DNA from 3 places in the Mycobacterium sp. 23 genome. Region 2 is predicted to be linked to each of the others. Evidence: predicted binding sites of a transcription regulator. Region 2 holds the regulator's gene; each other region holds the start of a gene.
The links. Region 2 encodes LexA, which represses DNA repair genes until DNA is damaged. Its sites were predicted from a motif close to CGAACANNTGTTCG; they were not measured.

Region 1: ACNQS7_RS13860 (error-prone DNA polymerase) is a predicted target of LexA. The motif match lies at 7,506-7,519, and genes of this name have one in related genera.
Region 3: ACNQS7_RS12400 (DUF222 domain-containing protein) is a predicted target of LexA. The motif match lies at 2,802-2,815, and genes of this name have one in related genera.

The regions. Positions count from the first base shown of each region.
Region 1 is NZ_JBLVUX010000005.1:2,739,982-2,749,671, reverse strand. It holds gene ACNQS7_RS13890 (SDR family oxidoreductase) at 1-1,684, opposite strand, end outside; gene ACNQS7_RS13885 (histidine phosphatase family protein) at 1,741-2,451, opposite strand; gene ACNQS7_RS13880 (MaoC/PaaZ C-terminal domain-containing protein) at 2,546-3,427, shown strand; gene ACNQS7_RS13875 (APC family permease) at 3,364-4,815, opposite strand; gene otsB (trehalose-phosphatase) at 4,863-6,044, opposite strand; gene ACNQS7_RS13865 (wax ester/triacylglycerol synthase domain-containing protein) at 6,081-7,301, opposite strand; gene ACNQS7_RS13860 (error-prone DNA polymerase) at 7,533-9,690, shown strand, end outside.
Region 2 is NZ_JBLVUX010000005.1:1,451,049-1,460,738, reverse strand. It holds gene hflX (GTPase HflX) at 1-1,086, shown strand, start outside; gene ACNQS7_RS07835 (acyl-CoA dehydrogenase family protein) at 1,176-2,336, shown strand; gene ACNQS7_RS07830 (TerC/Alx family metal homeostasis membrane protein) at 2,340-3,509, opposite strand; gene ACNQS7_RS07825 (LGFP repeat-containing protein) at 3,812-6,136, shown strand; gene lexA (transcriptional repressor LexA) at 6,164-6,898, opposite strand; gene ACNQS7_RS07815 (LysM peptidoglycan-binding domain-containing protein) at 7,192-7,698, shown strand; gene nrdR (transcriptional regulator NrdR) at 7,861-8,322, shown strand; gene ACNQS7_RS07805 (peroxynitrite isomerase) at 8,333-8,818, shown strand; gene ACNQS7_RS07800 (PhzF family phenazine biosynthesis protein) at 8,822-9,508, opposite strand; gene ACNQS7_RS07795 (alpha/beta hydrolase) at 9,543-9,690, opposite strand, start outside.
Region 3 is NZ_JBLVUX010000005.1:2,399,132-2,408,821, forward strand. It holds gene ACNQS7_RS12380 (DUF58 domain-containing protein) at 1-279, opposite strand, end outside; gene ACNQS7_RS12385 (AAA family ATPase) at 276-1,238, opposite strand; gene ACNQS7_RS12390 (hypothetical protein) at 1,270-1,752, opposite strand; gene ACNQS7_RS12395 (DUF4129 domain-containing protein) at 1,749-2,699, opposite strand; gene ACNQS7_RS12400 (DUF222 domain-containing protein) at 2,818-4,089, shown strand; gene ACNQS7_RS12405 (SDR family NAD(P)-dependent oxidoreductase) at 4,094-4,891, opposite strand; gene ACNQS7_RS12410 (TetR/AcrR family transcriptional regulator) at 4,888-5,490, opposite strand; gene ACNQS7_RS12415 (phosphotransferase family protein) at 5,535-6,653, shown strand; gene ACNQS7_RS12420 (hypothetical protein) at 6,653-7,777, shown strand; gene ACNQS7_RS12425 (TIGR03617 family F420-dependent LLM class oxidoreductase) at 7,760-8,746, opposite strand; gene ACNQS7_RS12430 (flavin monoamine oxidase family protein) at 8,795-9,690, shown strand, end outside.

The DNA of each region.
Region 1 (9,690 bases), 1.3 Mb from region 2:
GCCGCTTCGACGGCGCGATCATCGGGGTCGCTACCAACGGCATGTGGATGTTGGTGAAAGTTATGTGGTCGGACAGCGTCTCGGTGGAGACCACGTCGGCGAACGCATCGAGCGCCGCCTTGGTCGGCAAATACGAGCTGTACTTCGGGTTGCGGGCCTGCACACCGGCGCTGGAGACGTTGACGACATGGCCGAACCGGCGCTCCCGCCAGTGCGGCAGCAGCGCCAACACCATCCGCACCGCACCGAAGTAGTTGACCGCCATGACCCGCTCGTAGTCGTGCAACCGGTCGGTGGAGTTGACCACCGAGCGGCGGATCGACCGGCCTGCGTTGTTGACCAGGTAGTCGACGTGGTCGAAGCGGCCCAGGATGTCTTTGACGGTGTGCTCCACCGACGCCGAATCGGTGATGTCGCAGGTGAAGGCGTACGCCTGCCCACCGCCCGCGCGGATCTCGTCGACCAGATCGTCTAGAGCCGCGCCGTTGCGGGCCAGCGCGAACACCGTGGCGCCGCGCCGCGCCACGGCCAGCGCCGAGGCCCGCCCGATACCACTGGACGCGCCGGTGATGATGACGTGCCGGCCCACCAGCGGCCCGTTCGGGTCGTCGCGCCGGGCCCGGTCGGGATCCAGGTGCTCGGCCCAGTATTGCCACAGTTTCGGCGCGTACGACGCGAACTCGGGGACCTCGATACCGGTGCCGCGCAACGCCTTCTGCGTCTCGTCGCTGACGAACGTCGGAGCCAGGTCGATCACGTCGAGAACCTCGGCCGGCACGCCCAATTGGGTGGCCGCCATGTTGCGCAGCACTTTCGCGCGTCCGCTTACCTTCAGCACCGAGGTGGCCATCGAGCGGGGCAGCGTCCCGCGCAGTGGGGGCAGCCCGGCGGCCCGCGCGATGCCGCGGTAGATGCCGCGCAGCCCCACAGTGGTGGGAGCGGTCAGGTGGAACGTCCGCCCGTCTAAAGAAGCCGAGCCGTCGGCATGCATCAGCGCCACCAGCGCGTCGGCCACGTAGTCGACCGGGACGATATTGGTGCGCCCGGTGTCCGGCAGCATCATCGGGGTGAACGACGGCAGGACGGCCAGCCTGGCCAGCACGCCGAAGAAGTAGTAGGGCCCGTCGATCTTGTCCATCTCGCCGGTGCGGGAGTCGCCCACCACTACCGCCGGGCGGTAGACGCGGTAGCGCAGCCCGGTCGCGTTCCGTACCAGCGCCTCGGCCTCGAATTTGGTCCGGTGGTACGGCGTCGGCAGGCCTTGGCCGACGTCGAAGTCATCCTCGGTGTACTCGCCCCGGAAGTCGCCGGCAACCGCGATCGAGGAAACGTGGTGGAACGTGGCGCCGAGTTGTTGCGCCAGGGCGATGACGGCGCGGGTGCCCTCGACATTGGCCGCGCGTTGTTCGGCCTCGCCGACGGTGATGTCGTAGATTGCCGCGCAGTGCACCAGGTGGTCGACGTGCCCGAGTTCGGCGATCACCGGATCGGCCAGGTCCAGCTCAGGCAACTCGCCGACCAGCGGTCTCACGCGCTCGTCCCAGTCCAGGGCGAGGCGCTCGAAGCGACCCAGCGACGCGCGGCGGACCAACACCCACACCTGCGCATCGGGTTCGCGGTCGAGTAGCCGGGAAACGATTCGGCGGCCAATAAACCCGGTACCGCCGGTAACGACATACCGCATGCAGCCCATCGTGGCGGCATACGGCCGCCCACGTCAACCTCGACGCGCGGCTGAGTTCAGTTGAAGCTGCGCACGCCGTCCCAGTCGACCAATGTCCAGCCGGTTACCGGGTTCCCGGTGATCACCACACGTCCGACGTTGGGCAGCGAGTGGCTGTTCAGCAGGCTCAGCTTGGGGTTCTTGACGTTCATCAGCGTCCACACCATGATCGCCGTGCCCTGGGAGAAGACCGCGGGCTTGTTGTGGCCACTGTCGTAGATCTTGCGAATCGCCGCGCTGAACTGCGAGTTGAAGTCGCTGCCGCTCAACGAGCCCGGGATGCTGGTGTCCACGTCGCCGTCCACCCAGCGCACCGGCGCCAGCATGTAGGTCGAGTTGGCCATCGACTCGGGCTTGCCGTTGTACCAGCCGGCGTTGATGGACTGCAGGCCCTGCAGGACCTCGACCTGCCGGCCGACCTCGGTGGCCAGTGGCCCGGCGGTTTGCTGATCGGCGGCCATGGGGGAGGAATACAGCGCGTCGAACTCGGTGTGTCCAACCTGATGGGCGAGCTGCTGAGCCTGACCCTTGCCGTCGGCTGTCAGGCTGGGACCGGGCACGGCGGTGTCGATGACGCCGTCGGCGTTGGCCTGGGACTGCGCGTTGCGGATGAACGTCAGGGTGATGCTGCGGGCCTGCGGGCTGCTGCTGCAGGCCCCGACGATCACCGCCACGGCGGCCACAGCTACGAATTGGGAGGCCCTCCGGATCAATATGCGCTTCGCCATGGCGATAGCCTGCCCTGCCGACACCGTCGGTGGGAAGGGTTTGCGATGGTTACGTCACCGAAATTGCGGAATTGAAATCTCAGAGGAGACTCGCATGGCGATTGACCCGAGTGCCGTCGGCGCGGTGACCAAGCCGCAGTTGTTCGAGTGGACCGACCGCGACACGCTGTTGTACGCGCTCGGGGTGGGCGCCGGGCTCGAGGATCTGTCCTTCACCACCGAGAACAGCCACGACATCCCGCAGCAGGTGCTGCCGACCTACGCGGTGATCTGCTGCCCGGCTTTCGGCGCGGCCGGCAAAGTCGGAACGTTCAACTGGGCCATGCTTTTACACGGATCGCAGACCGTCCGGCTGCACGCGCCGCTGCCACCGGCCGGCAAGCTGTCCGTGGTTTCGGAGGTGGTCGACATCCAGGACAAGGGCGAGGGCAAGAACGCGATCCTGATGCTGCGCGGCAAGGGGACCGATCCCGAGACCGGCAACCTGATCGCCGAAACGCTGACCACCCTCGTCATCCGCGGCGAGGGCGGCTTCGGCGGTGAGAAAGGGGAGCGGCCGGTGGCCCCGGAATTCCCCGACCGCGATCCCGACGTCCGTATCGAGCTGCCCACCCGGGAGGATCAGGCACTGATCTACCGGTTGTCCGGCGACCGTAACCCGCTGCACAGCGATCCCTGGTTCGCCACCAATTTGGCCGGATTCCCCAAGCCGATCCTGCACGGGCTGTGCACCTATGGCGTCACCGGCCGTGCGCTGGTGGCCGAACTGGGGCAGGGTGTCGCGGCCAACATCACCTCGATCGCCGCGCGCTTCACCAAGCCGGTGTTTCCCGGCGAGACGCTGTCGACGCTGATCTGGAAGACCGGACCGGGCAAGGCGGTCTTCCGCACCGAGGCGTCCGGCGCGGAGGGTCAGGGACCGCGGTTGGTGCTCGACGACGGTGAGGTGGAGTACGTGCCGCCGGCCGTCCGGTAGTAGTGCACATAGGCGATCGCCGGCACCACGACAAAGGTGAGCACGATCAACACGATCGAGTAGTAGTTGGGTCCGCCGTGCGGGCTGAGAATCAGGGTCCGGTAGTCGAAAGACACCGCGAGAGCCACCGAGATCGCCACCGCAACGATCGGTAACACCTTGTCGGTGAAAGTATTTCGCCTGACCTCTGAATGCGGGCCGGTGCGGTCGCGGGCCAGGGCGATCAGTGCGATCGGGACGATGATGAACTGGATGAAGCGCGCGATGACGGCCAGGCCGGTCAGGGTTTCGTTGTCGAAGCGCAGTGCCAGCGGGAAGGCGAGCGCCAGCGCCGCGGTGATGGCGAAAGCCAGCATGGGGACGCCGAACCGGTTCTTGCCGGACAGGCGGGCGGGCAGGGTGTGGGTGTCCGCCAGCGCGGTCCACAGCCGCGGTGCGCCGAACGACGCCGCCACGTTGATGCCGAACATCGACACCAGCGCGCCCAGGATGACGATGCCGCGGAAGGCGTCGTTGCCGATGGCCGCCGCTAGTTTCACCGTGTCCGGCGATTGGACGATCTTGTCCGACCCCAACAACATCGCGACCGTGACGGCGAGTACGTAGACGGTGCCGACCGCCAGAATCGACAGCGGGATGGCCCGGGGCAGGTTGCGGTCTGGTTCCTCCATCTCCTCGGCGGCATTGGCGATCGACTCGAAGCCGGTGAATGCGTAGAGCGCGGCCACGGTGGCCAGGACCACGCCCGTCAGCGTGCTCTGTCCGAGTGGGACGAACCCGAATAAGGCGTACGGAGCCGGTTGGTAGATGCCGGGGGCGCCCGCTGTGTCGTAGTGGTCCACGTGCTGGCTCGTGATCACCCACAGACCGCCCCCGATGAAGACGGTCAACGCGAAAATCTTGCCGGCGGTGGAGATTCCGTTGGCCCACTTGATCGCCCGGTTGCCGAACAGATTGATCACTAGCAGCACGACGATGAACAGCAGGAAGGTCAACGTCTTCACGCTGAACAGGTGCGTTTCCTGAGCCCAATGACGTTGCGGGAAAACAACATTAAGCAGCGTCGAGACGAAGAGTGACGCCAGCACCCCCCAGGCGATGGAGGCGACGATCGCGTGGGTGACACCCACGTAGATGCCGATCCGCTGGCCGAATGCCGCGGTGGTGTAGGCATACGAGGCGCCGTTGGTCCTGACGTAGCGGGCGGCGGTGGCGAAGACGAGCGCCATGATGCCGGCGAACAGCCCCGCCAGGATGTAGGCGACCGGCGCCCAGGTGCCGGCGAGCCTGATCACCGCGCCGGGGGTCAGGAAGATGCCGGCTCCGATGACCGCGTTGACCCCGAGCATGACGATGCTCCAGAAACCGAGCTTGCTGATCGGACACACTCCTAGCCGCGGTCGTCCAAGTTCCTAGCGCCGGAGTGTCCAGCGTGTCACAACTTGCGCGACTGACTGCCAGTGCGACCCTGGTTTGTTCCGGAATCGTCGCTGCCATCGGTTTCAGATAATTGCCGGGCCAGCTGGAGGGTGAATTCGGCGGCCTGGGCGGGACTGTCCAGGGCATACAGCGCCGCGGTAGCGCGATCGCCATCATCGTTGTGCCGCACCAGGATCGGGATGCCGTCGGCGCGGACCGTATCGAACGCGTCTTCATCGGTGATGTCATCGCCGAGATAGATCGGCAGCCGGGAACCCGCTTGCGCGCCCAGATGCTCCATCACCCAGCGCAGGGTCTTGCCCTTGTCCCAATCCAGATCCGGACGCAATTCGATGACTTCGCGTCCCGTCGTCACCCGCAGCGCGTCGCGCTGGCCCGCGGTGCGCACGGCCGCGGCCACCTCGCCCACCCGGTCCCGTTCGGCATTGCGGTAGTGCACCGCGACGCCGAATCTCTTGTGCTCCACCACCACCCCGGGAATTGACCCGAGCTGTTCACGAAGTTCCGCCGCCGCCTGCTCCAGCACCGGTATCGCCGCCGCGGCTTCTTCGTTCTGGTGGTGGGTGCCGTCGGGTGCGGTGAGCTCGAACCCGTGGCTGCCGGCATACCAGATGCCGGGAAGGCCCACGCGTTTGGAGACGTCGGCCAGGTCGCGGCCGCTGAGTATCGCGACCGGGCACCGCGCGGCCAACTCCTGCAGCGCTTCGGATGCACCGGCCACCGGCCGGGCCGCGTCGGGATCGTTCACGATGTCGGACAAGGTGCCGTCGAAGTCGAAGAACACCGCCGGGGCTTTGCCGGCGAGATCGACGGCGTGCCCGGCATCGGGCAGCTCGGACATGCGCTTGTCACCGGTGCGTACCTCGACCTCACGAGGGTCGGCGACCACCGCGTCGGAGCCCGGGACGCGGTCGGGGCCGACCGCGATCACCAGCGCGAAACCGGCGTCGCGCGCGGCGGTGACACCGGCTGCGTCCGACGCGACGACGGCGCACCGACCCGGCCGGGTGGACAACCGCCGGGCCGCCTCGACCTGGCCGTCGGGCGCGCAGACGGCGGTGCCGACACGCACGGAGCGCAGGCGCTCGAGCAGCGGATGGGCGGGCGGCAGCGCCGCGTCGAACAACACCGCATCGTGGTGGCGTGGGTCGATTGTCACCGGCCCCGATTTTGGCATGCCCCACCTTCTCACGGTGGCCGATGCGGGTGTCGGTCAGTGGCGCACTCGGGCGGACGCCGGTGACGGCCGCCACCGCACCGCGCTGTTGGGTAGGGCGCGGCGCTTGCGTCGGCGGTCGAAAAGCACGACCGAGTCCCGGCCGAGCGCGGTCAGGCGCGCCACCCCCGATTCGATGCCGGCGGCAAGGATGTTCGGGTCGGCGTCATAGTCGGTGGTGATGCCGAAGACGAGGTCGCTGCCGTAGCTCAGTACCGCGACCCCGGTGCCGTGTTGCGGCGCCGTCGGCGGGATCGGCAGTAGCCGCTCGAGCCGCCGGCCCATCAGCCACAACTGGTAGCGCGGTCCGGGGGGTGCGGTGGCCAGCGCGACCACGTCCGGCTGCGGAGTTCGGGCCAGCGCGTGAATCATCTTGGCGCACAGCGCCAAAGGTGAGTCTCCCGGTGATCGCCGGCCTGCCTGGGTGCGCACCGCGTGCAGCTGGGCGAACGGGTCCCGGTGCTCGACGGGTAGGTGAGTCAGCGACGTGCCCAGAGTGCGCAGCGAATCTGCTTGTGGTTGTACGCCTCGATCGATGAGAACGGCGCGGAATCCCTCGGTGATCGCCGCCAGGGCGATGTCGTCGGAGGTCGCGCCGAACTTGCGGGCGATGTGGTCCACGGCGCCGCGGGGTACGACGACCGTCTGGTAGCGCAGGACGGTCGGCGGCGGGCCGGCGGACGGCCAGGGTCGCAGGATGCCGGCCGCGGCGGAAAGGCCGTTGACGAGGCGAGTCGCGGCCTGCCGCGTGGCGTCGGCCCAGCCCGGCGTGGGTTCGGGTGAAAAGGTAACTGCGGCAGTCGAATCACTGAAGGCGTCCCGGTCGTGGTCGCAGAGCCGTGCGAGCAGCTGGGCCGGGGACGGGTGCTGGTCCTGGCCCGCACCGACCTTGACCAGCATCGCCCAGCGGCCGTCCTGCAGGCCCTCGATGATCCAGCACTCGCAGAGCGGGAAGTCGGGTTCCAGTGGTCGCTCCAGGGCGTGTGCGATGGCTCGGAACAATTCGCCGTCGTCACCTGGCGCCGGCAGCGCCACCCGTTGCAGGTGCGCGCTGATGTCTGATCCGGATGTAAAGCGTTCGGCCAGCAAATCTTTGATGTCGTGGGATGGTGGGACGGGTCCGGCCAGGACGGCGACCGCAGCCGTCGCCATGCCGGTGTGCCGGTTCGAGTCCGGAGCCCGGGTGAGTCCCGTGCCCGGTGTGATCGGTTGTGCCATGCGTGCCCCCGCCGTCGCTTTTTTCAATCTGTACCAGTATCCGGTTGGTGGGTGCACGTGGCGAGGTCCGTCAGGTTAAGAACATGTTTTTCCGATAAAGGTGCGTTTAACAGCGGCGATGCGGTGCCGTCAGATGCCGTTCGCAAATCGTTTCATCGCCGTTGCGAAGTTGTTCGGCAGTCCGCCCCGTTGTCCTTGGCGCATCGAACATTTGTTCGATAGACTGATGTCATGGGTTGGCACCACGGACCCCCGAGCTGGGCCGAGATGGAACGGGTACTCGACGGCAAGCCACGCCATGCTGGTCAAGCGGCCCCGGTCGTGCCGGCCGGTGACGCTCCGCTCTCGCACAAGCGGGGGTCGTATACAGCAAGACCGGACGGGCGGCGGGTGCGCTCGTCGGTCGCTTACGCCGAGCTCCACGCGCATTCGGCGTACAGCTTCCTCGACGGGGCCAGCACGCCGGAGGAGATGGTCGAGGAGGCCGCCCGCCTGGGCCTGCGTGCCCTCGCGCTGACCGACCACGACGGCCTCTACGGGGCGGTGCGGTTCGCCGAAGCGGCCACCGAGCTCGGCGTGCGCACGGTGTTCGGTGCCGAGCTGTCGTTGTCTTCAGTGGCGCGCACCGAGCAGCCGGACCCGCCCGGTCCGCATCTGCTGGTGCTGGCGCGCGGTCCGGAAGGGTACCGACGGCTGTCCCGGCAACTGGCCGCCGCACACCTGGCTGGTGGCGAGAAGGGCAAGCTCCGCTATGACATCGACACGTTGACCGAGGCGGCCGGCGGGCACTGGCACATACTCACCGGATGCCGCAAAGGAGCGGTGCGACAGGCGCTTTCGGTGGGCGGCCCGGAAGCGGCGAAACGGGCGCTGGCCGATCTGGTGGACCGGTTCACCGCCGGCAGGGTCAGTATCGAACTCACTCATCACGGTCAGCCGCTCGACGACGAACGCAACGCGGTGCTGGCCGAACTGGCGCCGCATTTCGGGGTCGGCGTCGTGGCCACCACCGGGGCCCATTTCGCGGGACCGTCGCGGCGCAGGCTGGCCATGGCAATGGGCGCCATCCGGGCCCGGCAATCCCTGGACGCCGCGGCCGGGTGGCTGGCCCCACTGGCTGGTTCACATCTGCGCTCGGGCGAGGAGATGGCCCGGCTGTTCGCGCATGTGCCCTTCGGGGGCCCTGACGTGGTGGCCGCCGCCGCCGAACTCGGCGAGCAGTGCGCCTTCGGCCTGGCGCTGATCGCGCCGCAGCTGCCGCCGTTCGACGTACCCGACGGGCACACCGAGGACAGCTGGCTGCGGACGCTGACCATGGCGGGCGCCGCCGACCGGTACGGTCCCGCGGACGTCGCCCTACGGGCGTATGCCCAGATCGAGCACGAGCTGAAAGTGATTGCTCAACTGCAGTTTCCGGGCTACTTCCTGGTGGTGCACGACATCACCCAGTTCTGCCGGCGCAACGACATTCTGTGCCAGGGCAGGGGATCGGCGGCCAACTCCGCGGTCTGTTACGCACTGGGGGTGACGGCGGTCGACCCGGTGGCCAACGATCTGCTGTTCGAGCGGTTCCTGTCACCCGCCCGCGATGGGCCACCCGACATCGACATCGACATCGAGTCGAATCAGCGGGAGAAGGTCATCCAGTACGTCTACGACAAATACGGCCGCGACTATGCCGCCCAGGTCGCCAACGTCATCACCTACCGGGCCCGCAGCGCGGTGCGCGACATGGCACGTGCCCTGGGATTTTCGCAGGGGCAGCAGGACGCGTGGAGCAAACAGATCAGCCACTGGAGCGGGCAGCCCGCCGATATCGAGGGTATTCCGGAACAGGTAGTCGACCTGGCCGAGCAGATCCGGAACCTGCCGCGGCACATGGGCATTCACTCCGGGGGCATGGTGATCTGCGACCGCCCGATCGCCGACGTGTGCCCGGTGGAGTGGGCGCGCATGGAGAATCGCAGCGTCCTGCAGTGGGACAAAGACGACTGTGCGGCAATCGGTTTGGTGAAATTCGATCTGCTGGGGCTGGGCATGCTCTCGGCGCTGCACTACGCCCGGGATCTGGTTGCCGAGCACAAGGGCATCGAGGTGGATTTCGCCAGGCTCGACCTCTCCGAACCCGCGGTGTACGAGATGCTGTCCCGGGCCGATTCGGTGGGCGTTTTCCAGGTTGAGTCGCGAGCCCAGATGGCCACCTTGCCGCGGCTGCGGCCCCGGCTTTTCTACGACCTGGTGGTGGAGGTAGCGCTGATCCGTCCCGGGCCCATCCAGGGCGGGTCGGTGCACCCCTACATCCGTCGGCGCAACGGCCTGGATCCGGTGGTCTACGACCATCCCTCCATGGAGCCGGCATTGCGGAAAACGCTGGGTGTGCCGCTGTTTC
Region 2 (9,690 bases):
GTGCTGGCCACCGGGGCCGACACCGTGATCTGCGACGGCGAGCTGTCGCCGGCCCAGCTGACCGCGCTGGAAAAGGCCGTCAAGGTCAAGGTCATCGACCGCACCGCGCTGATTCTGGACATCTTCGCCCAGCACGCCACCAGCCGGGAAGGCAAGGCGCAGGTCTCACTGGCGCAGATGGAGTACATGCTGCCGCGGCTGCGTGGCTGGGGCGAGTCGATGTCGCGGCAGGCCGGCGGCCGGGCCGGCGGCAGCGGCGGCGGTGTGGGTCTTCGTGGCCCGGGTGAAACCAAGATCGAAACCGACCGGCGCCGCATCCGCGAACGCATGTCCAAGCTGAAGCGCGAAATCAGGGCGATGAAGCAGGTTCGCGACACCCAACGCAGCCGCCGCCTGCACGCCGATATGCCGTCGATCGCCATCGTCGGTTACACGAACGCGGGCAAGTCCAGCGTGCTCAACGCGCTGACCGGGGCCGGGGTGCTGGTCCAGGACGCGCTGTTCGCCACGCTGGAACCCACCACCCGGCGCACCGAGTTCGACGACGGACGCCCTTTCGTGCTCACCGACACCGTCGGCTTCGTTCGGCACCTGCCCACCCAGTTGGTCGAGGCTTTCCGCTCCACTCTGGAAGAAGTCGTCGACGCGGACCTGCTGGTACACGTCGTCGACGGCTCCGACGTCAACCCGCTGGCCCAGATCAGCGCGGTCCGGCAGGTGATCTCGGACGTGGTCGCCGACCACGGGGCCGAAGCGCCGCCGGAATTGGTGGTGGTGAACAAGACCGACGCCGCGGGTGACCTGATGCTGGCCCGACTGCGCCACGAACTTCCCGGCGCGGTGTTCGTCTCCGCCCGCACCGGCGACGGCATCGACGCGCTGCGACGGCGGATGGCCGAGCTCGCGGTGCCGACCGACACCGCCGTCGACGTCGTCATCCCGTATGACCGCGGCGACCTGGTGGCGCGGGTGCACTCCGACGGGCGGGTCCATCAGGCTGACCATCAGGCCGACGGCACCAGAATCCAGGCGCGGGTCCCGGTCGCGCTGGCCGCCGCGCTGCGCCAATTCGGGTCGGACGCCTAACCAGGCGGACGCGCCCGCTCGACCAACCGCCCGGTTGGTATATGTTGGGCGCAAGAGTCTTCCACCTATGACAGCCGGAGGTCGCACCCATGGGCAGCGCCGTCAAATATCAGCGCACACTTTTCGAACCCGAGCACGAGCTGTTCCGGGAGTCATACCGGGCATTCCTGGACCGCCACGTCGCGCCGTATCACGACGAATGGGAGAAGGCGCACATCGTCGACCGCGGGGTGTGGCTGGAGGCGGGTAAACAGGGCTTCCTGGGCATGGCGGTTCCGGAGGAGTACGGCGGCGGGGGCAATCCGGACTTCCGCTACAACACGATCGTCACCGAGGAGACCACTCGCGGTCGCTACAGCGGTATCGGATTCGGCCTGCACAACGACATCATTGCGCCCTACCTGCTGCATCTGGCCACCGAAGAGCAGAAGCAGCGCTGGCTACCGAAGTTCTGCACCGGAGAACTGATCACCGCGATCGCGATGACCGAGCCGGGCACCGGAAGTGACCTGCAGGGCATCAAGACCCGCGCGGTCAAAGAGGGCGACCACTATGTGCTGAACGGGTCAAAGACGTTCATCACCAACGGAATCAACTCCGACCTGGTGATCGTGGTGGCGCAGACCGACCCGGAGAAGGGCGCGCAGGGCTTCAGTCTGCTGGTCGTCGAGCGTGGCATGGAGGGCTTTGAGCGCGGCCGTCACCTCGACAAGATCGGCCTGGACGCGCAGGACACCGCCGAACTGTCGTTCACGGACGTGAAGGTTCCGGCCGAGAACCTGCTCGGCCAGGAGGGCATGGGCTTCATCTACCTGATGCAGAACCTGCCCCAGGAACGGCTGAACATCGCCGTCATGGCGGCAACAGCCATGGAAACGGTGCTCGAGCAGACGCTGCAATACACCAAGGAGCGCAAGGCTTTTGGCAAGCCGATCGGTAGCTTCCAGAACAGCCGGTTTGTGCTGGCCGAGCTGGCTACCGAGGCCACCGTGGTACGCATCATGGTGGACAACTTCATCGCGCTGCACCTGGAGGGGAAGCTGACGGCCGAGCAGGCCGCGATGGCCAAGTGGTACTCCACCGAAAAGCAGGTTCATCTGATCGACCGCTGCCTGCAACTGCATGGTGGATACGGCTACATGCGCGAATACGATGTTGCCCGTGCCTATCTCGACGCCCGGGTGCAAACCATCTACGGCGGCACGACCGAGATCATGAAAGAGATCATCGGCCGTGGACTCGGTGTCTAGCGTCTAGCTCGCATCTCGGTGCGCATCGTGCGCGCGTCGTAGCAGCTCCGCGAGTTCTTGATCCTCGCGCGTGTCGTATTTGCCTGCCAGCGAGTTTATTTCGCGCTCCGCCCGCAACAACTCGGCATATGCCGCTTCGCGCTGTGCTGGATCCTGCGTTGAGGTCAGGTACTCGAGCGCGTGCCGGCGGGCCCGGCTCACGGCGTTCTGTCTGCGGCCGCGCGCCGAAAGCAGCGACACCGCTGTGGTTGTGAGCAGCACGGCGACGATCACCAGCAGCGACACCGTGATACTCAACTCCACGACCGGGACCGGCCTGCCGTGGTTGATGAATGGAAGGTTGTTGTCGTGCAACGCTTCCAGGATCAGCTTCACGCCGATGAAGCCCAGGATCACGGCCAGACCGTAGGTCAGATAAACCAGTCGATCGAGCAGGTTGTCGATCAGGAAGTACAGCTGACGAAGACCCATCAGCGAAAAGGCGGTCGCCGCGAAAACCAGGTAGATGTTCTGTGTCAGACCGAACATCGCCGGCACCGAATCGAAAGCGAACAACAGATCGGTGCCACCGACGGCGATCATCACCAGCAGTAGCGGTGTCATGACCCGTCGACCGTCCTGCACGACGAACAACCCGTCGCCGTCGTACTCCTTTGATGTCCGCAGGAAGCGACTGGCCAGCCGGATGACCAGGTTGTCGGCGTTACTCTCTTCTGTCTCTGCCGGTTTGGCGAGCTTTCCGGCCATGATCAGCAGCCCCACACCGAACAGGTAGAAGACCGAGTTGAAGTTGTTCAGGAGTGCGCCGCCCAGGACGATGAAGACGGTGCGCGCGATGAGCGCGAACGCGATACCGAACAACAGCACCTTCTGCTGCGCCACCCGCGGAACCCCGAAGCTGCTGATGATCAAGAGAAATACGAAAAGGTTGTCCACGGAAAGGGCTTCGTTGCTCAGGTAGCCCGCGAAGTATTCGACGGCCATGCGCGGGCTGCCCAGTACGGCGATGCAGATGCCGAAAAGTACCGCTATCCCGATATATGTTGCCGACCAGGCTGCGGCCTGACGTAGCGTCGGCACGTGCGTCTTGCGTACCTGAAAGACATAGTCGAACAGCATCAACCCGGCGATCAGCACGATGGTCAGGGCCCAGCCAAGTCCGGAAACACCCATGCGCGCTGGATTTCCTCTCGCGAGATCGGCCGGCATGCCAGGCGGGATGTCGTCTCGGGCACGGTAACCCAACTGATGCCCGGGGCGCAGCGCGGTTTCTCGCGACATGAGCGCGGCACGGCATCATTTCGACATCGGCTCGGTATCCGTTTCCGTAATATGTACGATTTGACTTCGCATATCTCAATCGCTAGAGCAAAGTTATGCGAGCCCGGAAGCGATGCGCATCGCTGCCGGGAAACGGCCCACGGCGGTGAATCCGCCTGCTCGCCAGGTGGGCAGGGCATCGGCTGGGAGGCTTGGTGAACGGGCAAAGGGGTCAATTGAGCAAGTTGGTCGGGCGTGCGCGAGGCGGCCTGACGGCCGCCGCGTTGGCCACCGCGCTGGCCCTGGCGCTGCTGGCGCCTACCGCGTCCGCGTCGCCGATCGGCGACGCCGAGGCGGCGATGATGGCGGCGTGGGACAAGGCCGGCGGCGCGTCATCCACGCTGGGTGCCAGAAAAGGCGACGTCTATCCCATCGGCGACGGGTTCGCTCTGGACTTCGACGGCGGCAAGATGTATTTCACCCCCGCCACCGGTGCCAAGTACATGTTCGGCCCCATCTTGGACAAATACGAGTCGCTGGGCGGTCCGGCGAACAGTGATCTCGGTTTCCCGACCATCAACGAGGTACCCGGTCTCGCCGGACCCGACAGCCGGGTCAGCACGTTCGCGGCCAGCGACAATCCGGTGATCTTCTGGACCCCCGATCACGGCGCGTTCGTGGTCCGCGGCGCCCTGAACGCGGCGTGGGACAAACTCGGCAGTTCCGGCGGAGTGCTGGGAGCCCCGACCGGGGACGAAACCTACGACGGTGAGGTGGCGTCGCAGAAGTTCAGCGGCGGAGAGGTGTCCTGGAACAGGAAAACCAAGGAGTTCAGCACCAACCCGCCGGCGCTGGCTGACCAACTCAAAGGCCTGCAGATACCCATCGATCCCACCGCCGCCATCAACATGGCGTGGCGCGCGGCCGGCGGCGCGAACGGACCATTGGGGGCCAAGAAGGGCGGCCCGAGTCCGATCGGTGGCGACGGCATCGTCCAGGAGTTCAACGGCGGCAAGATTTTCTTCAGCCCGGCGACCGGCGCGAACGCCGTCGAAGGGGCGATCCTGCAGAAGTACGAGTCGTTGGGCGGACCGGTCAGCAGCGACCTCGGCTTCCCGATCGCCAACGAGGCCGACGGCGGTATCACGCCGGCCAGCCGGATCGCCACGTTCTCGGCCGCAGACAAGCCGGTGATCTTCTGGACTCCTGATCACGGCGCGTTCGTCGTGCGCGGAGCCATGAAGGCGGCGTGGGACAAGCTCAAGGGAGCCACCGGCAAACTCGGCGCGCCCGTCGGCGACCAGGCGGTGGACGGCGACGTGGTATCGCAGAAGTTCACCGGCGGCAAGGTGTCGTGGAACCGCGCGAAGAACACCTTCACCACCGATCCGGCGAACCTCGCGCCGCTGCTGTCCGGCCTGCAGGTGTCGGGACAGAACCAGCCCAGCACGTCCGCGTCGCCGCCACCCGGCAAGAAGTTCACCTTCCACTGGTGGTGGTTGGCGGTGGCGGTGCCGGTGCTGCTGCTCATCCTGATGTCAGTGCTGGTGGTATTCGGCCTGCGCCGCCGTCGCGCCGGCCGGGCAGCTCCCGCTTACGACCGTGGCCGTGACGTGGCCGACGAGTTCGATGCGGGTGCTGACGGGCGCTGGTCGCACGACGACGTCGATTACGGCTCCGAGCGCTTCCCGCCCGTCGAACACCACCCCGAAGAGCACGAGGTGCCGGAATACGGTGCAGCGCCGCGGGTGAGCTGGTCCAGAGGGGGCGGGACCACGGCCGGTCCCGAGGGGCGTGGTCTGGGTGCCGAGGACTATCACGACGAGACCGCCGAGTACGGGGACGAGTACGCCCATGGCGCCGACGACTACGCCCGCGGCGCCGACGAGTACGCCCACGGTGCCGAGCAGGAAACCGACTTCGAGGAATACGAACACGACGAGTTCGAAGGTGACGAGGATCCGGACGCGGTGGACACCACCCCGACGCCCATCGTGACGCGCGGCGCCTTCGGCCAGCTCGTCGAGGCCGAGCCGGAGGTCGCAGAAACGATCTCGCCGGAAGCCTTCGAGGCGGAGTCCTCGGTGCCGCGCAGCGAGGGTCCGGTAGCGCCTGAGGTGCCCGAAACCCATCCTGAGCAGGAATTCCCGGACATCTTCTACCCCCGCGGTGGTCCCGCGGAAGAGGAGGTACCCGACGCGGCCGCCTCGGATACCGTCGTCGGCGCTTTCGAGCCGCGGAAGGGGCGGCACGCCGCCGCGGATGAACCGGGCTACGCACCGACGGCGACGGAGGCGGCCTATGCCGCGGCGCCGCAGGCCGAGGCTCCTCTGGCCGCAGACACTGCGGCGCGGCCGACCATCCACCTACCCCTGGACGACGACCCGTATCGGGCGCCGGACGGCTACCCGATCAAGGCCAGCGCGCGGTTCGGTCTGTACTACACGCCCGACAGTGCGCTATACCACGACACCCTGGCCGAGATCTGGTTCGCCAGCGAGGCCGTCGCGCAAGCCAATGGCTTCGTCAAAGCCGACTGATCGCCGGCCTGCGTCAGCGCTTCGGCGCTACACCTTGCGGATGACGGTGACGACCTTGCCGAGCACGGTCGCGTCGTTTCCGGGAATCGGATCGAAGGCCGGATTGTGGGGCATCAGCCAGACCTGACCGCCCGCCCGCTTGAACGTCTTCACGGTGGCCTCACCGTCGATCATGGCCGCCACGATGTCGCCGTTGTCGGCGACGTTCTGTTGGCGCACCACGACCCAGTCGCCGTCGCAGATGGCGGCTTCCACCATCGAGTCGCCGACGACTTTGAGCAGGAACAGCGTCCCTTCGCCGACCAGCTCTCGCGGTAGCGGAAAGACGTCTTCGACCGCCTCTTCGGCCAGTATCGGTCCGCCGGCGGCTATCCGGCCCAGCACGGGTACGTACGTAGGTTCCGGCAACGCGTCCGACCCGGCCACGTCGGTGCTGGGAGGTGTCACGGCGTCATCAGCCGCGCGGACGTCGACGGCCCGCGGCCGATTGGCATCCCGCCGCAGATAACCTTTGCGCTCCAGCGTGCGCAACTGGTGGGCCACCGAGGACGTCGACGTCAGGCCGACCGCGTCACCGATCTCGCGGATGCTGGGTGGATAGCCGCGGGTGGTGACCGAAGCGCGGATGACTTCGAGGATGGTGCGCTGCCGCTCGGTCAGCGCGGCATCGACGGCGTGCAACCGGCCGTCAGCGGCGGCTCGTTCGGATGCGCTAGCGGAACCGGCTCGATCAGCTACTGGGGGGTCGTTGCTGTCGCTCATGCCACTGAATGTAACCGCACCCGACCGAAGAATCAAACATGTGTTCGAGCAGCGTGTCGGAGCGGTCGGCCCAGCCTTCCTAGCGGCCCGGATCAGCGGAATCACAAGTGTGTAACTTTCGGATGGATCGGGTATCCGAAATTCATCCAGCTGGTTGCACCGACAAAACCTTGTCGGTGGTGAGGTCTACCGTTTTGCTCGTGCGACACGCCTCGCTCAGATGTTCGATATCGAACATGTGAGCGACTAGGGTCGAACACACGAGCGATATTTAGTCGACCGGAGGCAACGACATGACGATCAGCTACGCGGGCCCGCAGCGCACCTGGAACGCGCAGAGGCTGGTGAACAGGCCTGCCAACAGGCCGTTCGACGAGTCGCCTACATATCGCGGCGGGCAGATCCGGTCAAACCGGCCCGGCCCCACCCGTCCGGCCGGCGCGCCCATGCACTACCGCGGCACCGGCGTGGCGATGTCGACGGCGTCGCACCGGCGGCGTCCGGTCTCGGTGCTGACGACGATGGGGCTGGCGCTGCTCGCCGGCATCATCACGCTGTGGCTGGGCTTGATGGCCAATTTCGGGAGTGTGCTGAACGACGAACCGGCCGGCGCGTCGGCGCAGGTACCGGCTGCACTCGCCGTGGTGCGCGTGGAGCCCGGTGAGTCGCTGCAGCAACTGGCCACCCGGGTCGCGCCCGGCGCCCCGGTGCGCGAGGTGGTGGAACGGATCCGCAATCTCAACGCGCTGGACTCCAACGCAGTCGCCGCCGGCCAGACGTTGATCGCCCCGATCGGGTGAACCCGCGGGGAGCGGGACGAATTGCGCTCTGCGCCAACCTTGCTCGGTCGTCTCCACCTGCTGCTGGACTGATCGTGCCAGCGGTGGCCACGCCGGTGGCGCACAGGTACTCTCGGGGTGGTTCTGCGGTACCCCGAAGTCAGGCGCGGCAAAGGAGCGGCTATGCACTGCCCGTTCTGCCGGCACCCCGACTCGCGAGTGATCGATTCCCGGGAGACCGATGAAGGCCAGGCGATCCGCCGGCGCCGCTCGTGTCCCGAGTGCGGGCGCAGGTTCACCACCGTTGAGACCGCGGTGCTCGCCGTCGTCAAGCGCAGCGGCGTTACCGAACCCTTCAGCCGGGAAAAGGTGATCAGCGGCGTGCGCCGGGCCTGCCAGGGCCGCCAGGTAGACGACGATGCGCTGAACCTGTTGGCCCAGCAGGTCGAAGATTCGGTGCGGGCCGCAGGTCCGGAGGTGCCCAGTAACGAGGTCGGTCTTGCCATCCTGGGACCGCTGCGCGACCTCGACGAGGTGGCGTACCTGCGCTTTGCGTCGGTTTACCGGTCCTTCTCGTCGGCCGACGACTTCGAGCGGGAGATCGAGGCCCTGCGTGCCCATCGCAACGTGTCGACTCCGGGCTGAGGCTCGATAGATGCCCGTCGAACTCCACCCCGATCTCGCAGCGCTGGAGCCCCTGCTGGGCACCTGGACAGGACGGGGTGCTGGCGAGTACCCCACGATCGAACCTTTCGACTACCTCGAAGAGGTGGTTTTCACGCACGTGGGCAAACCGTTTCTGGTCTACGGGCAGAAGACTAAAGCTCCCGCCGACGGCAAACCCCTGCACGCCGAGACCGGCTACCTGCGGGTACCGCAGCAGGGAAGGGTCGAACTGGTCCTCGCTCACCCGAGCGGCATCACCGAGATCGAAGTCGGTTCCTACTCAGTGGCCGGTGACGTCATCGAGATCGAGCTGGCAACCATCGACATCGGGCTCACGCCGACCGCCAAAGAGGTGACCGCCCTGAGCCGTTCCTTCCGCATCGACGGCGATCAACTGTCCTACTCCCTGCGGATGGGCGCCGTTGGCCAGCCCGAGCAGCACCATTTGGCCGCAGTGCTGCACCGGCAGAGCTGAGCGTCAGTTCACCTGCCGCACACCGTCATCGGCGACGCGACCGCCGACTTTCGCCCATCCCTCCGCGCTCCACGTCGTCGTGATCAGCGACCCACGGCCCTGCGTAATCACCAGGTCCCGACTGAGGTATTCGGTGATCCGCACCGCCGCGGAGCCGGTCGCCTCGTCTTCGGTCACACCGAGGTTCGACGCGAACATCCGGCTGCGCACCGACCCGGTCTCTCGATCCGTCCACGCCCACAGATAGTGCGCGACGTCGTCGGGGAAATCGGCGGGATCGGCCTGCAGCACCGCATCCGGTGAATCGAAATCGTGGATGGCGAATTCCGGCGCCCATTCCGCGGGCGCGCTGATCTCGGTGAACTCGCCGGAGTAACTTACCCGCACCAACCCGGCGGGCAGGTGCAGCGTGTTGATCGGCGTTCCACGTCGCCGCAACCACCACGACGCCCCGACGCACGGGTGGCCGGCGAAGGGCAGTTCGGTGCGGGGGGTGTAGATGGTCGCGCGCGCGGTCGTTGCCCCCTGGGCGGGGAGTTCAACGAAAATCGTCTCGCTGTAACCCAATTCGTGGGCGAGTTGCTGGCGGTCACCCGGGTTGACCAGGCTGGCGTCGACCACACCCAGCGGGTTGCCGAAGTTTCCGTCCGGGTCGGTGAATACCCGCAGCACGGTGACGTCGATGCTCATGGCCCGACCCTACGGGTCGATACGAGCACATCGATCAGGTGGCGCTGCGCTCGTCGGCTCCCATGGCATTGAGGACGGCGACGCGGGTGTCCGTCGGCCCGGACACAGTGCGGGCACCGCCGCCGCTGCGCAACAACTCGCGCAGGGCTGCCTGATCGTATTCGGGTGGCTCGGTGGTGTCG
Region 3 (9,690 bases), 950 kb from region 2:
GGCGGCCGGGCCGGCGTCCGTGGTGACCCACACCCGCACCCGCGATTCCTCGTTCTCGAAACATCGTTGCGCATCGGGCTCCGCGTGCACCCGGACCGCCGGGACCGGAGATTGCCAACTGAGCGAACACAGCACCCCGAGCAGCGGCGCCGCGAATGCGACGAGCTGCCACCGTCCGCCCATCACCGCGGCCGCCAGCGCCACTCCGGCGCAGGTGGCGATCGCCAACGTCAGTGGGGATGCACGCCAGCGGATCTCGACGTCGCGCTGCGTGATCACGTGGGCGGGCGGTCGGCGCGGGGTACGGGTAGGCGCCGCAACAATTCCCCGACCACGTCGGCGCCCTGAATCTTGCGCACCCACATCTCCGGACGGAGCGTGATGCGATGGGCGACAGCGGGAACGGCGAGCGCCTTGACGTCTTCGGGGATCACGTAGTCGCGGCCGAGTAACAGCGCGCGGGCACGGGCGAGTTGCACCAGATCCAGTTCGGCGCGCGGACTGGCGCCGACGGCGACCTGAGGATGGTGGCGCGTCGCGGTGGCCAGCGACACCACATACTGCAGCACATCTTCGTGCACGGTGACCTGCTCGACCGCCTCGCGCATGGCCAGCAGGTCGGTCGCGTCGACAACCTGATTGACCACCGGTTCCGCCGAACCTCGGTCCAGGCGCCGGCGCAGCATCGCCGCCTCGTCCTGTTCGGAGAGATAGCGCAGTTCCAGCCGGATGGCGAAGCGGTCCAACTGGGCCTCCGGCAACGGATAGGTGCCCTCGTACTCGATCGGGTTGTCGGTGGCCAGGACGATGAAAGGCGTTGGCAGCTTGTGAGTTTGACCATCGATACTGACCTGCCCCTCGGCCATCGCCTCGAGCAGTGCCGCCTGCGTCTTGGGAGGTGTGCGGTTGATCTCGTCGCCGAGCAGCAGGTTGGTGAAGATCGGGCCCCGGCGGAATTCGAAACGCCCCGACTGCATGTCGTAGATCGTCGAACCGAGCAGGTCGGCCGGCAACAGGTCGGGCGTGAACTGCACTCGGGTGAATTCCAGCCCCAGCGCCGACGCGAACGACCGCGCTATCAGCGTCTTGCCCAGTCCGGGCAGATCCTCGATCAGGACGTGCCCACGGGCCAGCAAGGCGGTCAGGATGAGCGTGAGGGCCGAGCGCTTCCCGACCACGATGCGTTCGATCTCATCCAGGACCGCCTCACACTGGGCGGTGGTCGTACCAACTGGCATCGCCGCCGGGGTCGTCATCTGTGCTCCATCGTCATACCTTCTCCAACCTTCGCAGAATCTCCTCCAGCGCCGCGCGGCCCGGTCCCGGTTGGCCGCCATCGGCGTGCCGGACGTTGTTCGGATTAACCCATTCCCACAGGTCTGGGCCGAACAGCATTTCACCGGTCGCACGAAACGCCGCCGGATCCTTCGACTGTCGTTGACCGGTGGTGAGCTCGAAGCGGCGGGCCAGCATCGGGCGCAAGTGACGATCCCAGTCCTTGCGGCTGGAATCCGACCACCGGATCATCGTCTCGGTGTTCGACAACCAGCGACGCAGCGAGTCGCCGAGATCGTCGGACTCCGCTTCGGCTTCCGGTTCACTGGGATGGCCCAGCACTCGGCGGACGTTGAGCAACACCAAGGCCAGGGCCACGCCGGCGCCGACCAGAACGTATCGGCGGTCCTGCAATATCAGGCCCAGCAACTCGATGCCCACGATAAGGCAGATGCCAAGTGCTATCAGTCTTTTCATGCGGCCCTGCCGGATCGCGGAGCGATCTCGTCCAGAACCAGTTCAAGTACGCGGACCGCCGTCTCGCGGTGCTCTTCGTCCATCACGTGCGGGCTGAACCGCGCCTCTTCGAAAAGATTCACCAGCTGGACGGCGTTTTCGGCTCGCAGCGCACGCTGTTCGACAGCGCGGGCGAGCACCTCGGTGGGGGTGTCGAATTCCTGGGGCACCGCTCCCGGGACGTTGGCGAGCTCACGTTCCATCGCCGCGTAGCAGGCGATGATCGCCTCACGCGGTTCGCGGCTGAGGTCCGCCATTTCGGCCAGCCCGACTTCGGCGGCACGCACCAATGACTCCGAAGCGACCTCCGGCGACGGCAATTCGGCGGGAACATCGGTTGCCAATCCTGTTGTCGCCGTGGGCCGGCGCCGGCGCGACACGATGAAGCCGCCGACGAACAGCATCAGCAGCACCGGCACGAATGCCAGCAGCGACCCCAACATGTCCGGGCTGTCTCTTGGCCGCGCAGGCTGTTTGGGTTGCGGGGCGCGTCCGGCGCCCGACGGAGTGGCACCCGAATCTGGTTGCGGCGCATCGAGACCGATCTGGGGCGGGGTGAACAACCGAGATATCAGTATCGCGACCAAGAGCCAGGCCGCGATCACTCCCAGCGCGATCAGCACCACGCGCCAGCTCGGCCGGGCACTACCGCCGCCCAGCATGTCGGGCAATGCACCGGCACTGGGCGCCGCCGTGCGCGGGTCGCGCAGTCTGGCGATGATCGAGAACGCCAGCAACGCCAGCGTGGCCGCGATGGCGGCGACGAGAAACATCAGCGCCGTCTTGCTGGGCCCCTCCTCGGCAATGCGGCGTCCTTGATGCGCCGGGAGATACCCACGCAGCGCGGCAGCGACCAGCATCAGCAGAGCGACCAGAGCCACCACCCGGGTGGTGGGCTTGTCGAACATCAGCGGCAGCTTCCTGGCGGCTTGCGCCCCATAGCCGAAGGCTAGTGGCGCGGGGCTGCCCGGGTCCAGTCGCGGGCGCGTGTCCCCGGGTTCAGGTATGCTCGAACATGTGTTCGATATGCTGCGGTTCTCGCAGGTGGACCCGGGTGCCACCGAAGCCGAACTGGTCGCGCGCATCACCGAGTTGGAGCAGGTGAAATCCGCCGCGGCCGCGGGGCAGGCGCGGGCGGCGGCCGCCCTGGATGCGGTCCGGCGTGCCGCGGAATCGGCCGCGGCAGTGCCGGCGGCCAAGCGGGGCCGCGGGGTGGCCAGCGAGGTCGCCCTGGCCCGGCGCGATTCCCCGGCCCGCGGGGGCCGGCACCTGGGGTTCGCCACAGCTTTGGTGCACGAGATGCCCCACACCCTGGCCGCGTTGGAACACGGCGCGCTCAGCGAATGGCGGGCCACCCTGATCGTGCGGGAATCAGCCTGCCTGGACGTCGAGGACCGCCGCACGCTGGACCGCGAACTGTGCGCCGAGATGGACACGCTGGTGGGCCTGGGCGACAAGCGGATCACCGCCGCCGCCCGAAAGATCGCCTACCGCCTGAACGCGCGCGCCGTCGTCGATCGCGCCGCCCGGGCCGTGCACGACCGCACCGTCACCATCCGCCCGGCGCCGGACACCATGACCTGGGTCAGCGCCCTGCTGCCCGTGGCCCAGGGCGTCGGGGTCTACGCCGCACTACGCCGCGCCGCCGACACCACCTTCGACGGACGCAGTCGCGGCCAGGTCATGGCCGACACTCTGATTGAGCGCATCACCGCCACCCCCGCCACCACCCCGGCCCCCATCGCCCTCAATGTGGTCATCTCCGACCGGGCCCTCCTGGGCGGGGACACCGATCCCGCCCTGCTCGAGGGCTACGGGCCCATCCCCGCCGAGGTCGCCCGCCGATGGCTCACCGCCGCGCTAGCCGAGAAGAACTCCCTGGCCACCCTGCGCCGCCTCTACGCCAGCCCCACCACCGGCGCCCTGGTTGCCATGGAATCACGCGCCCGCACCTTCCCCCGCGGTCTGGCCGAATTCATCAACCTGCGCGACCAAACCTGCCGCACCCCCTACTGCGACGCCCCCATCCGCCACCGCGACCACATCACCCCCGCCCACCACGGCGGGCCCACCACCGCCACCAACGGCCAAGGCCTGTGCGAACGCTGCAACTACGTCAAAGAATCACCCGGCTGGCGCGTCACCGCGCACGACGACAACGGTGTACACACCACCGAATACATCACCCCCACCGACGCGCGGTACCGATCCGTCGCGCCACCGATATACCAGCGCTTCGATGTCAGTGAGATCGAAGACGCGATCGGCGTCCGACTCGCCTACCACCATGCCGCCTGAACGCTTACACCATGAACGGCGCGAAGCTCCCGTCGAGCACTTCCAGATGCCCTATCGTGCGGCCGGTCACGACGCTGGGGCTCACCCGCGCGAGTTGCAGTGCCGCCTGCGCGAATTCCTCGGCGGTGCTCTCGTCGTCGAAACCGTGGGCGTAGTAGGACAGGCCGGGAGTCATGATCGGCTTGGACGGCGCCAGTGCGTTGACCGCGATGTTGTGGTCAACGAGATCCAGTGCGGCACAACCGGTGAGGTGTTCCAGCGCCGCCTTGGAACCACCGTATCCGGGCAGACCCCCGCCCAGCCGCGATGCGATAGAGGTGATGTTGACGATCGAACCGCCCCCGGCACTGATCATGTCCGGGCTGACCAGCTGCATCAATTCGTACGCGGCGAACACCGAGATCTCGAAATGCCGGCGGTAGGCGGCCAATGGGACGCTCACGAAACCCGGGTACCGGGCCTTGTCCGCTGGAACCTTCTTGGCCCGCGGCGTGCCACCCGGCCGTCCCGGCGCGGTGAACGCGGCATTGTTGATCAGAATGTTGATGGGTCCCAGAGCATCTCGCGCTTCGTCGACCAGCCGGACGATGTCGTCATGTTCGGTCAGGTCGGCCCGGATCGCAACCGCCCGGCCGCCGGCCGCCTCGATGTCGGCGACGGTCTCGCCGATGGTCCCGGGCAACCGCTCATCCCAGACGGCCTCGGTGCGCCCGACGACGGCCACGGCCTCGCCGTCGGCCGCCAGCGCGAGCGCGATCGCCCGCCCGAGACCGCGACTGGCACCGGTGACGATGGCGGTCAACGGGTCACCCCGTGCACGACGATGGCCGCGGTCTGCTCCACCCAGGCGTCGTCCAGCTTCTGGTCGGGGTACAGCATCATCCGCAGCATGGTGGCTCCTCCGATCAATTCGATCAGCCGGTCCGGATCGACGTCGGGATGCGCCTCGCCGCGCTCGATTGCCTCGCGTAGCCGTATCCGCACCGCGGCGAACAGCCCGGCGAAACGAGACATCACCCGCGCGTTCAGCTCGGCATCGGCGGTCATGTCGGCCACCAGACCAGGCAGCGCAGCCCGCACCACCGGGGTGGTGAACACATCACGGGTGGCCTCGATCATCATCCGGATGTCGGCGGCGAAATCGCCGGCCGGGGCAACCAACGCCGTCGGCGCCACCGGGAAGGCCGCCTCGTGCACCAATTCCGCCTTGCTCGACCACCTGCGGTACAGCGCCGACTTCGTCGTTCCGGCCCGCTCCGCCACCGCGGCCAGACTCAGATTCGAATAGCCGATATTGACAAGCAGTTCCGCCGTCGCCGCCAGGATGGCAGAGTCAATGCGTGGATCCCGCGGCCGCCCGGCGCCGGGGATCTTGTCAAGGGTGGACGGGTCTGCTTTCATAACGCTACCTACCGTATCGTAATTACCCCGCAAAGGAAGTACCCGTGGCCAATGAACCGGCTCTCGAAGATGTGGGCCGCATGCAACGCTCGAGCCGCGATACCGCCACCGTCCCGGCCCTGATGTCTGAATGGTTGGCGACGAAGCTGCCGGTAAAGCCCGAGGTGACCGTGGAAAGCGGCGTGGACTCGACGGGCATGTCGTCCGAGACTCTCATTCTGACCGCACGCTGGGACGGCAACGAACAGAAACTGGTCGCCCGGGTCGCGCCCACCGCGCAGGACGTCCCCGTCTTCCCGACGTACCGACTGGACCACCAGTTCGAGGTGATCCGGCAGGTCGGCGAACTGACCGACGTACCGGTACCCCGGGTGCGCTGGATCGAGAACACCGGGGACGTGCTGGGAGCCCCGTTCTTCCTGATGGACTACGTCGAGGGCGTGGTACCTCCCGACGTCATGCCATATACGTTCGGCGGCAACTGGTTCGCCGACGCACCCGCCGAACAACAGCGCAAGCTCCAAGACGCCTCGGTCAACGTGCTGGCCGCCCTGCATTCGATTCCCAACGCCGAGAACACGTTCGGCTTCCTGACCGAGGATCTCACCGGCGAAACCGCGCTGCGCAAGCACTTCGGCTGGGTCAGATCGTGGTATGACTTCGCGGTCCCCGACATCGGCCGGTCCCCCTTGGTGGAGCGCACCTTCCAATGGCTGCAAGACAATTGGCCGGCCGACGCCGATGCGCGCCGGCCCGTGCTCAACTGGGGCGACGCCCGAGTGGGAAACGTACTGTACCAGGATTTCCAGCCGGTGGCGGTACTGGACTGGGAGATGGTGACACTCGGCCCCCGGGAACTCGACGTGGCGTGGATGATATTCGCGCACAAGGTCTTTCAGGAACTCGCCGGGCTGGCGACACTGCCCGGCCTGCCCGGCGTGATGCGCGAGGAGGACGTGCGGGCCACCTATCAGCAACTCACCGGCGTCGAACTCAGCGACCTGAACTGGTTCTACGTGTACTCCGGTGTCATGTGGGCGTGCGTGTTCATGCGCACCGGCGCCCGGCGCGTGCACTTCGGTGAAGTGGAGAAACCAGATGACGTGGAGACGCTCTTCTATCACGCCGGATTGATGAGACGTCTTATCGGAGAGGAGCAATAATGCCGCAATCACTCGGCCCACTAGACGAGTATCCGGTACACCAGATTCCCCAGCCGATCGCCTGGCCCGGCTCGTCCGACCGCAACTTCTACGACCGCTCCTACTTCAACGCCCACGACCGCACCGGAGACATCTTCGTCATCACGGGTATCGGCTACTACCCGAACCTGGGCGTCAAGGACGCGTTCCTGCTCGTCCGGCGCGGGGAAACCCAGACGGCGGTGCACCTTTCGGATGCCATCGACCAGGACCGGCTGAACCAGCATGTCAACGGCTACCGCATCGAAGTCGTCGAGCCACTGCACAAACTGCGCATCGTGCTGGACGAAACCGAAGGCATCGCAGCCGATCTCACCTGGGAGGGGCTGTTCGACGTGGTCCAGGAGCAGCCGCACATCCTGCGGTCGGGCAACCGGGTCACGCTCAACGCCCAGCGGTTCGCCCAGCTCGGCAGCTGGAGCGGACAGCTGAGCATCGACGGCCAAGACATCACCGTCGACCCCGCCGTCTGGATCGGTAGCCGCGACCGGTCCTGGGGCATCCGCCCGATCGGCGAGCCGGAGCCGGCCGGCCGGCCCGCTGACCCGCCGTTCGAGGGCATGTGGTGGCTCTACGTGCCGATTGCGTTCGAGGACTTCGCGATCGTGCTGATCATCCAGGAGGAGCCCAACGGGTTCCGCTCGCTCAACGACTGCACCCGGGTCTGGCGCGACGGCCGCGTCGAGCAGCTGGGCTGGCCGCGGGTCAAGATCCACTACCGCTCCGGCACCCGGATCCCGACCGGTGCCACCATCGACGCGACCGCGCCCGACGGCACCCCGGTCCACTTCGACGTGGAGTCCAAGCTGCCGGTGCCGATCCATGTCGGCGGCGGCTACGGCGGCGACTCGGACTGGACGCACGGCCTCTGGAAGGGCGAGAAGTTCGCCGAGCGGCTGACCTACGACATGACTGACCCCGGCATCATCGCCCGCTCGGGCTTCGGCGTCATCGACCATGTCGGACGGGCGGTCTGCCGGGACGGAGACGGCGACCCGGTCGAGGGCTGGGGTCTCTACGAGCACGGCGCGCTGGGCCGGCACGACCCGTCCGGGTTCGCCGACTGGCTAACCGTCGCGCCCTAACTCGTCGATGATCTCGGCCAGCGTGGACAGGCCGATGGGCGCAGCCTGATACAGGAACACCGTGTCCGAGACGCCGTCGAGACGGTCGCGGATATGCGCGGCGATCTGTGCCGGCGTGCCGCACGCGGCGATGGTGTGCATCATCTCGTCGGTGATCAGCGAGCCCATCTCCTGCCAACGACCCTGCTTGGACATCGCGTTGAGCTCGGGCTGCAGGTCCTCCCAGCCGTGCGCCGCCAGCACCGGCCGATACGCCGGGGTCGACCCGTAGAACGACAGCAACCGCCGGGTACCCGCCACCGCCTCCGGCGAGTCTCCAGAGACGATGACTTCGGGGATGATCCTGAAGTCGCTCCGGCCACTGGCCTCCAGCCCGGCCCGCACGGCGGGCATGGTGCTGCCGTGCAGGAAACGCTTCGAACCGAACGGCATCACCAGCAGGCCGTCGGCGTGCTCGGCGGTGGCCCGGGTCAGCCGCGGTCCCAGCGCTCCTACGTAGATCGGCGGCGGGCCGTACGGGTTCGGGCCGGGATTGAACGTCGGCGTCATCAGCGTGTGACGATAGAAATCACCGCGAAAGTCCAAGCGCGTACCGGAGTTCCACGTCTCGAAGATCGCGCGCAGCGCCGCGATCAGCTCCGTCATCCGCTGCACCGGGCGGTCGAACTGCGCGCCGAACCGCTTCTCGATCTGCGGGCGGATCTGCGTGCCCAGCCCCAGATGAAAGCGGCCCTCGCTGAGCAGCTGGTGGTCGTTGGCCTGGTGCGCCAGGTGAATCGGGTTGCGCGGAAACGCAATCGCGACATTGGTCATCAGGTCCAGACCACCCACCGTGGCGGCCAGCGTCAACGGCGCGAACACGTCGTGCGGGCCTTCGAAGGTGGCCACACCGCTTGCCCCGGCCTCGCGCAGCTCGCGCGCCCGCTCGGCCGCGTCCGCAAGACCGTACAAAGCTGTGAAGACCTTCATCGCCCGCCACCCTACGTAACCGGCGGCCGATGCTGTTCACTGGAGCACGTGCCGAACCCACCCTGGAATGTCGACATCGTCGTGGTGGGCGCCGGCCTCGCCGGACTCGCCGCAGCTCGGGAACTGACGCAACAGGGCCATGACGTGCTGGTGCTCGAGGGCCGCGACCGGGTCGGCGGCCGCTCGTTCAGCGGCAGCGTCGCCGGCCTGCCGATCGACCGGGGCGGCTCCTTCGTCGGCCCCACCCAGGACGCGGTGCTCAAGCTGATCAGCGAGCTCGGGCTGCCCACCGTTCCGACCTACCACGACGGCAAGAACGTGATCCACTGGCGTGGCGCCGCCCGCGCCTACAGCGGCACCATTCCCCGGCTCTCGCTGGTCGGACTGCTCGACATCGGCCGGTTGCAGTGGCAGTTCGAGCGCATCTCGCGCACCGTGCCGATTGCGGCGCCCTGGCATGCCAAGCGGGCCCGCCAGCTCGACGGCGTCTCGCTCGGACAGTGGCTGGGCATGGTGCGCGCCACCGCATCGTCGCGGGATCTGATGGCGATCATGACCCGGGTGACCTGGGGCTGCGAACCTGACGACGTGTCGATGCTGCACGCCGCCCGGTATGTGCGTGCGGCCGGCGGACTCAACCGCCTGCTCGACACCGAGAACGGTGCCCAGCAAGACCTGATACCGGGGGGCACTCAGCAGATCGCCGATCGGGCGGCGGCCGAACTCGGCGACCGCGTCGTGCTGGACGCCCCTGTCCGGCGTATCGAGCGGCACGGGTCGGGCGTGACGGTCACCTGTGACCAGGGCCAGGCTGAGGCCGGATTCGTCATCGTCGCCATTCCGCCCGCCCACCGCGCCGCCATCGAGTTCAGCCCCCCGCTGCCGCCCGAGTACACCGAACTCGCCCGGAACTGGCCGCAGGGCAGGCTCACCAAGGCCTACGC